DNA from 3 places in the Arthrobacter sp. R4-81 genome. Region 2 is predicted to be linked to each of the others. Evidence: riboswitches for the same ligand, from Rfam matches in the RefSeq annotation. Region 2 holds a riboswitch; each other region holds the start of a gene.
The links. Region 2 has a riboswitch for thiamine pyrophosphate ahead of M1E05_RS02480 (ECF transporter S component). Riboswitches for the same ligand answer to the same signal wherever they lie in the genome.
Positions count from the first base shown of each region.

Region 1: linked by a shared signal. The riboswitch ahead of thiC (phosphomethylpyrimidine synthase ThiC) and the one ahead of M1E05_RS02480 (ECF transporter S component) in region 2 are both predicted to bind thiamine pyrophosphate.
Region 3: linked by a shared signal. The riboswitch ahead of M1E05_RS09450 (bifunctional hydroxymethylpyrimidine kinase/phosphomethylpyrimidine kinase) and the one ahead of M1E05_RS02480 (ECF transporter S component) in region 2 are both predicted to bind thiamine pyrophosphate.

Region 1 is NZ_CP096445.1:1,917,161-1,920,430, forward strand. Features, by position in the region: gene thiC (phosphomethylpyrimidine synthase ThiC) at 1-1,297, opposite strand, end outside; TPP riboswitch at 1,293-1,400, opposite strand; gene M1E05_RS08985 (amidohydrolase family protein) at 1,515-2,597, shown strand; gene M1E05_RS08990 (VOC family protein) at 2,712-3,270, shown strand, end outside.
Region 2 is NZ_CP096445.1:528,894-532,163, reverse strand. Features, by position in the region: gene M1E05_RS02485 (ABC transporter ATP-binding protein) at 1-549, opposite strand, end outside; gene M1E05_RS02480 (ECF transporter S component) at 549-1,181, opposite strand; TPP riboswitch at 1,251-1,392, opposite strand; gene M1E05_RS02475 (SRPBCC family protein) at 1,594-2,508, shown strand; gene M1E05_RS02470 (FAD-binding oxidoreductase) at 2,592-3,270, shown strand, end outside.
Region 3 is NZ_CP096445.1:2,006,973-2,010,242, forward strand. Features, by position in the region: gene M1E05_RS09445 (Rne/Rng family ribonuclease) at 1-872, shown strand, start outside; TPP riboswitch at 993-1,090, shown strand; gene M1E05_RS09450 (bifunctional hydroxymethylpyrimidine kinase/phosphomethylpyrimidine kinase) at 1,073-2,644, shown strand; gene rplU (50S ribosomal protein L21) at 2,987-3,270, shown strand, end outside.

The DNA of each region.
Region 1 (3,270 bases), 1.4 Mb from region 2:
TAATGTGGTCATACCCCGGGGCGACATCGGTGACGAGCGGGCCCAGGGTGTAGAACGGCGCGCCCTTGCAGAGCTCCTGCTGGCGCTCCACGTTCTCCCGCACCAGGTGGAACGGGATGTGGCCGGGACCCTCCACCATCACCTGGACATCAAAATCCCAGGCCCGCTGGGTGAGCTCGGCAAGCGTGTCGAGCTCGGCGAACTGTGCGGCGTCGTTGGCGTCTGCGGTGGCACCGGGCCGTAACCCGTCACCCAGCGAAAACGCGACGTCGTACATCGCGAAAATATCGCACAGCTCGTCGAAGTGGGTGTAAAGGAAGTTCTCCTCGTGGTGGGCGAGGCACCAGCCGGCCATGATGGAGCCGCCCCGTGACACGATGCCTGTGACGCGGTTGGCTGTGAGCGGCACGTAGCGGAGCAGGACGCCGGCGTGGATGGTCATGTAGTCCACGCCCTGCTCGCACTGTTCAATGACGGTGTCGCGGAAGATCTCCCAGGTCAGGGCGTTGGCTTCTCCATTGACCTTCTCCAGTGCCTGGTAGATGGGGACGGTGCCGATGGGCACGGGAGAGTTGCGGATGATCCACTCGCGGGTGGTGTGGATGTCATCGCCGGTAGAGAGGTCCATCACTGTGTCGGCTCCCCACTGGGTAGCCCACTGCAGCTTGTCCACCTCTTCGGCGATAGAGCTTGTCACGGCCGAGTTTCCGATGTTCGCGTTGATCTTTACCAAGAAGGCCTTGCCGATGATCATGGGCTCGGACTCGGGGTGGTTAATATTGTTCGGGATGATGGCCCGGCCTGCCGCCAGCTCGCTGCGGACCAACTCAACATCGCAATTTTCGCGGAGAGCCACAAACCGCATTTCCGGGGTGATCATTCCCTGACGCGCGTAGTGCATCTGGGTGACCGTCCTGCCGCCGACGGCACGGCGGGGCACCGGCTGCGCTCCTTTCCACTCCTCTGAGGCTGCTCCCCGACGGACAGCCGAGCGGCCGTCGTCGAGCAGGGTGCGCTCCCGTCCGCTGTACGGCTCTGTGTCCCCGCGGGCTTCTATCCATTCGGAACGGAACGGCCTGAGACCGACCACCGGGTCGCTGCCGGGACCGGCCGTGCGGTAGACGTGGAAAGGACCGTTTCTATCGCCGTTGGGGGAGTCCTCCAAGGCGATTGCAGTCACCGGCACCTTGATTCCGTTTCCTTCGCCGGAGACGTAGGTGAGGGAGTGTGACTTCAGGGACTGCGTTTCGCCGGAGGGAATTTGGACAGGGCTGTGCTGTGATTCTGGGGTACTCAAGGGAATACTCACTTCCTTCGCCGGCATTACCCGGACAGGTTCAACGGTCGCAGGCTGCGTCAGCCCGATCTCAGCCCCTGCAAGGGCACCCGTGTGGTCGTAAATGAAGCTATCACACCGATGCCTCCTGCAACCCGAGGCGTCCCACAAACCGGGGCGCCGCAGCATCGCCATGCCAGGGAACATCCTGCGGTGGTCCGCCGTTAGGCTTTTGTCCGTGCCGAAAATAATTGAATTCAGCGGAACGGTGCTCACATCACCTGACTCGGAGCGACACGGAATGTGGGCAGTAGACGGGAAGCTGACCTTTCGTCGTCCCGCAGGAAACCCCGGCGTCGTCCTCGATGGCTGGGTGATGCCAGGGCTCGCCGATGCCCATTGCCACATCGGCCTGGGCCCGGAGGGTGAAGTGCCTGACCATGTGGCCGAGGCGCAGGCCCTGCAAGACAGGAATGCCGGCACCCTGCTGGTCCGCGATGCCGGCTCCCCCAGCGATACCAGATGGCTTCAGCACCGCAGGGACATGCCACGGATCATCAGGTCCGGCAGGCATGTTGCCAGGACGCGCCGCTACCTGAAGAACCTCGCCCTGGAGGTGGAGCCCCGGGATCTGGCGGAAACCGTGAGGAAGCAGGCCCGTGCGGGTGATGGGTGGATCAAACTTGTGGGGGACTGGATAGACCGCGACGCCGGGGATCTCGCCCCTTGTTTTCCGTCCTGGGCGGTGAAGGATGCCGTTCTCGCGGCGCACGAGGAGGGTGCCCGGGTCACCGCCCACTGTTTTGCCGAGGACACGCTGGATGACATGCTCGACGCCGGGATTGACTGCATCGAACACGGAACCGGCCTCCTTCCGCGCCACATCCCCCGCTTCATCGAGCAGGGTGTTGCCTTGGTTCCCACCCTGGTCAACATCGGAACCTTTCCAGATATCGCCAAACGGGCAGATGCGAAGTTCCCGGTCTACGCCGCCCATATGCGGTCCTTGTGGGCACGGCGCAATGAGCGCGTCCTGGAGGCATTCGAAGCGGGAGTGCGAATCCTTGCCGGCACAGATGCGGGAACAGTCATAGCCCACGGACGGATCGTGGACGAAGTCCTCGCCCTGAATGCCGCAGGGCTCCCTGCCGCTGCGGCACTGGACTCTGCGGCCTGGGCTGCACGCTCCTGGCTGGACGCCGAAGGCGTGACCGAAGGTGCCAGCGCCGATGTGCTGGTGTGCGCCGAAGACCCCCGCGAATCCCTGACTACCCTGAAGACGCTCCGCCATATCGTGCTCAGAGGGGAAGTGCTTCGTTAGGGGAAGTGCTAACAAGGGGAAATGCTCAATGAGGGAATAAATTGAACCTTCAAGTAATTTAACTCTATGAGTGCAGGTCGCCGATCCGGGCGGCCCCCGAACCAGGAGTGAATTATGACCACGGAAACGAGCAGCCAGGATCTGCTTCCCGCCGACCTCACCATGGGCACAGTGATGCTCAAGGTACGGGACCTGACGCTGATGACCGATTACTACCAGCGCGCCCTCGGACTGGAGATCGTGGCGGAGCAGGATGGCGGGCTCTACCTGGGCCGGCGCCGCCAGCCCCTGGTCCACCTTGCTGCAGCTCCCCGACTGGCTGTTCCTTCCCGTGGCGAAGCAGGGCTCTTCCATACAGCCTTGTTGTTCGAAGACCAGCCGGCCCTTGCGGCCACCGTGGCTACGGCAGCCCACTACGAGCCCCGGTTGTTCACGGGAAGCGCCGATCACCTGGTGAGCGAAGCCTTCTACTTCAACGATCCCGAAGGTAACGGCATCGAACTCTACTGGGACCGCCCCCGTGAGGTGTGGTCATGGGATGGCAAGAACGTTGTAATGGACAGCTTGCCTCTTCCCCCTCAGCACTACCTGCAGCGCCACCTGACCGAAGAGAGAGTCTCCGAACAGCGGGAGTCGGGTGCCGGCGTCGGGCACGTCCACCTCCAGGTAGGCG
Region 2 (3,270 bases):
GGTGGGCTCATCCAGCAGAATGAGTCCGGGACGCATGGCCAGGATGCCGGCGAGCGCCAGGCGCTGCTTTTGCCCGCCGGACAGGGCGGACGTCGGGTGGTCCAACGGCAAGTGAGCCAGCCCGACGTCGTCGAGCGCCTCATGCACACGTGCCCAGATCTCCGCCCGGGGTACTGCAAGGTTTTCGGCACCGAACGAGACGTCGTCGCCGAGCCGGGACAGGATCACCTGCGTTTCCGGATCCTGCTGCATTAGCCCGGCACGCCCGCGCTGGGCACGTGGCGGCTGGCTGTCAATGAGCAGCGAACCGGACTCGTCGGAGTCCCCGGCCTCGCCGTCGTCGTTCGTGTCGCCGAGCACCCCCGCGAGGGCGTGCAGGAGCGTGGACTTACCGGCACCCGAGGGGCCGAGCAGGAGCACCCGCTCCCCCGGGCGGATGTCCAGATCAAGCCCTTGGACGGCAGGGCTGGGCCTGCCGGCGTGCCGCCAGGCCCACCCTTGTGCCGTTACCCCGGCGGGGCGGACGCCGCCGTCGCGAATCGGAGTCATCAGGAGAAGACGGGCTCCGTCGCAGCCTTACGGGAGGCGAAGGAGCTCAAAACTCCGGTCTTCGCGAGGCCACGGGTGGCGATCCAGGACAGGGCCCCGGCAATGACGGCACCCGAGATTGCCGTGAACAGGATGTAGGCTGCCTTGTCGCCGGCTGCGTAGGCGATGTTCCAGCCCCAGGGCGCGAACGAATCGTTCAGGCCGCAGAACAGTCCCGCCCCGGCGCCGGCAAGCAGAGCGACCGGAAGGTTGAACTTCTTGTACACAAACGCCGCGAACACCAGTTCGGCGCCAAGGCCCTGCAGCAGGCCGGAAATCAGCACGGTGGTGCCGTACTGCGAGCCCATGAGGAGCTCGCCCGTTGCCGCCACTGTCTCGCAGAAGAGGGCCGCGCCCGGCTTACGGATGATGAGCATCCCCAGCACCGCGGGGATCATCCAGCCACCTGCGTAGAGCCCGGTCAGCGGCGGGTAAACCGCATTAAGCGGAGCCGAAACAACGTTGGCGCCCTGGGACCATGCCCAGAAGATCACGCCTCCGGCGACGGCAATCAGCGCCGCCACCACAATGTCCACAACGCGCCAGCTCTTTTTGCTGGCAGTGGGGGTCTGCTTTGCAGAAATTCCAGTCATGTCTTCCTCCTGAGGAACAGGAGGGGAAAGTGCTCCCCGGCTACCGCGGATTGCGCCGCTTCTGCCGGACACTCTGAGAACTCGACTCCCTTGCGCCGGTACTAACCGGATCAGGTTCGAGGGTCTGCGGCTGTCCGCACTCTCAGCGCCCATCCATCGCACTCCCGGAATCCCGGTGATGCCCGACGGCGGCGCTCCCCTGTCGTAATCAATCTGCCCTTGTGGGCGTTGTCCAGTTTACACCTGCGGTGATTGCGATCCCTGTGGCGGTGTCACAATCGGTGGCGTAGGACTCCTGCCGACTGGCGGGGCCTCTGGGTGCCGGTTGTCCGTTCCGATTGGGGGTATTGACCCGTTTCCCGCTGAGGGCTACGTTGACCCTGCAGCCACGGTTCAATGTAAGGGATGGACCATGAAAATCCTCGCAGCGGTTTCGATGGCGCAACTGCTTGTCCACGTTGCGGGCGCACGGAAGGCGATCCGTGACCGGGTGCCGTATGACACTCCGTCCGGGCGCGGGAAGCCCGAGAACGTCGCCCGGGACATGTGGAACCCTGCCCTAGGCAGCGGGATGGCCGCGCCGTGGCCGGTCCTTGGGGCCCAAGCTATTGGCATCCTGATGCTCTTTGGCAAGCCGCGGCCCTGGGTGGGGAGGGCCTTGGGATGGCTAGGCTTCGGGTACATCTACGGCTACCTGAGTGAGCGCAGCGTCCGGGCATCCTTCCGGCACCCCGATATGAAAACCACTCCCCTGACCGTCCTCGGCACCGTCCTCTCCATTGCCATGGCCCTGTCAGGTCTGTCACGGACTGAACGGTCCGATGACTTCGGCCCTCATGAGCTCGCACGCGACGGCGTGGCTCCGACGCTGAGAGAACACCTCGTGAGAAGGCTCCAACTGGAATCGCGAATTGAGCTTCAGGCTCCGGCTTCAAAGGTCTTCGACTTCGTTGCAGACCACACGAACGCTCCCCAATGGCAAAGCGGCATCGATGAGATACGGCGTATCACGCTGGGTCCTATCGGCGTTGGCACCGAGCATGAATTAACGCGGCGATTCGCAGGGATGAAGGTCGTCGCCCGTAACCGCTTCATTGCATACGAGCCCGGCCGCTTCGTCGCCTTCGAGATTCCCTCGGGCAAGATGACCGGAGTCGCCTCCTATCTGGTCGAGCCCACCGGCGCCAACACCTGTCGGCTCATCAGCAATGTGGATTTCCAAGTGACCGGGCTGGCCCGGTTCGCCATACCCCTTCTGACGCTGATGTTCAAGCGAGACGACGAAAAGGCGCTAGCCAACCTTAGGGCCCTGGTGGAGCACGCCTGAGCCGATGATTGGTCCCCCGATTCCCTCTTGTCAGTTAGTCCGAACGGTGGGAATCTGCTCAGAGAAGAGAGGTCCGTGAGGCTATGGCAGAGAGCACGGAGATCGACAGCGGTGCTGTCGATGAACTACAGACATCCTTTCGGGGTGAACTCCTCCGGCCGGATGATGTTGGTTACGACGCCCATCGCAAGGTGTGGAACGGATCGATTGATCGCTATCCCGCACTCATAGCGCGCTGCACCGGTGTCCCAGATATACGCGCTGCCCTCCGGCTCGCCCGCTCGCAAGACCTGCTGGTCGCCGTGCGGGGAGGCGGTCATAGCTTCCCTGGGCTGTCAGTGTGCGACGACGGCATGCTTATTGATCTCGGTCCCATGAAAGGGATTCGAGTGGACCCCGAGGCCGGAACGGCCCGTGTTCAAGCCGGCGTACTCCTTGGCGAGCTGGATCGCGAGACGCAGGAGTTCGGTCTCGCTGTTCCTTCGGGAATCGTCACCCACACCGGAGTGGCGGGCCTCACGCTGGGCGGCGGCCTCGGGTGGGTCATGCGCAAGTACGGGCTGACGATTGATCAGCTTCTGTCCGTAGATGTGGTCACCGCCGAAGGCGGACTGGTCAGGGCCAGCGAGGATCAGAACGCCGACCTCTTCTGGGGCGTGCGGGGCGGTGGCGGGAACTTCGGCATAGTCAACCAGTTCGAGTTCCGCCTTAACCCTGTGGGCCCCTACGTAATGGCGGGTCCGGTCTTCTGGCCGATGGAAG
Region 3 (3,270 bases), 1.5 Mb from region 2:
AGCCAGTGGAGCACCGCAGGGCCAACACCGTCGCCGCGGAGCACTACGTGCCGCGCGCCGAAGTGCAGCCCGCTGCGCGGACTGAGCGCAAGCGGCGTCGCGGCAAAGGCGGGCAGGCCCTGGGAGAGCCGCTGACGCTTCCGGCACCCGTTCACGCCGAACCCACCGACGCCGAGCGTCACGCTAAGGCTGAAGCAACCCGGGCAGCGTTGGCCAACATCGCCGCCGCAGCCCACGCCGCCCACCTTCATGACGACGACGTTCAGGCCGCCCGGGCCAGCGCAACCGGGGCGGAACGGGAAGCTGTCCGGTCAGAACCCGCTGCCCAGGCACCGTCCCGCTCCCGTGAAACCTCACGCCCGCAGGCCACAGAGCCTGTTCAGGCAGGTTCCGACGCCGGGCGCACCGGCCAGGGCGACGACACGTCAGGCGGACGTCCCGCTACTGTCCTTACTTTCGGTGGTGAACGAGTGGTTCTTCCGTTCGTGGACCACGCTGGTGAAGCGTCAACGGGGACACCGGAGTTGACCCTGGACCTGCTGGCCGAGGCCTTCGCCCACTTGGGTGAACAGAGCGATCAGCCACAGGAGACTGAGGAAACCCGGAAGCCTGTCACAGCGCCGGTCACTGCCCCCGAGGTCCACGCCGCTCCGATCGCAGCAGGATCCTCCTCAAGGCGCGGACGCCGTAACCGCAGCGCCAGCCGCGCGCAGGGAGCTGCGAACGAGACCGCCGTCGAGCAGAACCAGGATGCGCCTGCCGCCACAGGTTCCACTCACGCGGCCAAGGCCCCGGCAGCGCCGGCCAAGCCTGCCACCACTGCAAGCGAGCCCATCATCCTGGGTGTGGGAGTGCCTGCCTCAGAGCTGTGAAGGTGAGTTGTCCCAAGGGGAACTGCAGCCAATAGGCGACAGTCAATGTCTGAAGCCCGGACCGGATTATCCCGGACCGGGCTTCGGCTGTTTAACACTCACCTACACCCGCTAGGCTGGGATCCTGACACGGGGTGCCGCGCAAAGGGCCGGCTGAGATCCACACCCGTTGAACCTGTCCGGTTAGCACCGGCGAAGGGATGTCTCCTTTGTCCTCAACGTTTTTGCCGTCACCTGCGGCTGCCGATTCCGCCAGCGCAGTTCTCCGCACTATTCCCCGGGTACTGGCGATAGCCGGCTCTGATCCTTCCGGCGGCGCAGGGATACAGGCAGACCTCAAGAGCATCGCCGCCAATGGCGGCTACGGGATGGCCGTCGTAACGGCCCTTACGGCGCAGAACACCCAAGGCGTCCGTGCCGTCCATGTGCCGCCCGCCTCCTTTCTGGCCGAACAGCTGGAGGCCATTAGCGACGATATCGTCGTAGACGCCGTGAAAATCGGGATGCTCGGAGACGCGGACGTCATTGGTGTGGTCAGGGCCTGGCTCACGAAGGTCCGTCCCGGCGTCGTCGTCCTGGATCCTGTCATGGTGGCCACCAGCGGGGACCGGCTGCTGCAGGAATCCGCCGAAACAGCACTCCGGGCGCTGCTGCCGCTGGCTGATTTGCTCACGCCGAACCTCCCCGAGCTGGCCATGCTGCTTCAGGAGCCCCTGGCAAAGGACTGGAAAGCGGCACTCGAGCAGGGCAAACGCCTTGCAGCCGTCACCGGCGCCACGGTATTGGTAAAGGGCGGGCATCTCGACGGCGGGGAGTGCCCCGATGCCCTCGTGAGTGTTTCGGCTGGGTTTCAGGCGAAGGTGGTGGTGGTTCCGGGCGAGCGTGTGCCCACGCGAAACAGCCACGGTACTGGATGTTCACTTTCATCAGCTTTGGCGACAAGCCAGGCGCGGCTGGGAAACTGGGAAGAGGCCCTGCGGGAGGTCAAGCCCTGGCTGCGCGGAGCCCTGGAAGGATCAGACATCCTGGAAGTGGGCAGGGGAGCCGGCCCTGTTCATCACTTTCACCACTTTCCGGCCATGCCCGTAACGGAGCCCAAAGGACAGACAGAAGTGCAGTCCGGAAGAGCCTTCATGGAGGAACTGCGCGAGAGCGCCGATCATCATTTGGCGTCCATCTACCGCCTCGAGTTCATCCGTGGCCTGGTTGAAGGCTCACTGCCTGAACAGCAGTTCGCTTACTACCTCAGCCAGGACGCGATCTACCTGAATGGATACTCAAGGGTGCTCTCAAGGGCCTCCGCAATGGCTCCCACCGAAGAGGAACAATTGTTCTGGGCGCGGTCCGCACAGCAGTGTCTGGAAGTCGAATCCGAGCTCCACCGCAATTGGCTCAGCACCCGCCCTGTTCAATCTGAGCTGGGACCAGTGACAAAGTCGTACGTGGACCACCTCCTTGCCAGCTCTCTGGCGGGAAGCTACGGAGTGCTTGTTGCTGCTGCTTTGCCATGCTTCTGGCTCTATGCAGAAGTAGGGGCCACCCTTCACTTGGAATTCCAGGCCAACGGAGCTCCGGCGGAACATGCCTACGCCGACTGGCTACGGACGTACGCGGACGAGGATTTTGCCGCCGCCACGCGTCAGGCCATCGGGTTTACGGAACGCGCTGCTCTCGCAGGTTCCGAAGCCGAGCGCCGAGCCATGGCGGTGGCGTTCGGGCAGTCCTCCCGCTACGAGGTGGAATTCTTTGACGCGCCGCGCCTGCACGCATGAACGTGAAGCGGGCGGAGAGCCTGTAAGATCATGGGGCAAGGTTCGGGAAGTCGTGAGGTAAGCCCATGTGGCCCCTATCACGTACTCAGCCCCGGAACCAGCCTCATTTGCGACCGAAGGCAAAATTAGCGTAAACTAGATCTTCGGTGCTTACGCCAACACTTGGGTTTTGACCTCGGGAACGGGCCACTTAGAAAACGGGTGGACATTGTTTCCGGGCTAGCTCACGGATTTCCTTGAGGAATCCACGGCGTTGAGGCACAGCGTGAGCCAGGCCAAACAACCGGACCCAGGTTCCGCACGCAAATTTAGTAAGAAACGTCGAGAGAAGTGAGTTCCCAAGTGGTGTACGCGATTGTCCGCGCAGGCGGCCGCCAAGAGAAGGTTTCCGTTGGAGACTTCGTTACCCTGAACCGCGTCACCGGTGGAGCCGGCAGCACCATTCAGCTGCCCGCACTGCTCCTGGTAGACGGTGACAAGATCACGTCCGCAGCTGCGGACCTGGCTAAGGTAACGGTTACGGCTGAAATCCTTCAGGACCTCCGTGGTCCGAAGATTGTCATCCAGAAGTTCAAGAACAAGACCGGCTACAAGAAGCGCCAGGGTCACCGTCAGGAATTGACCAA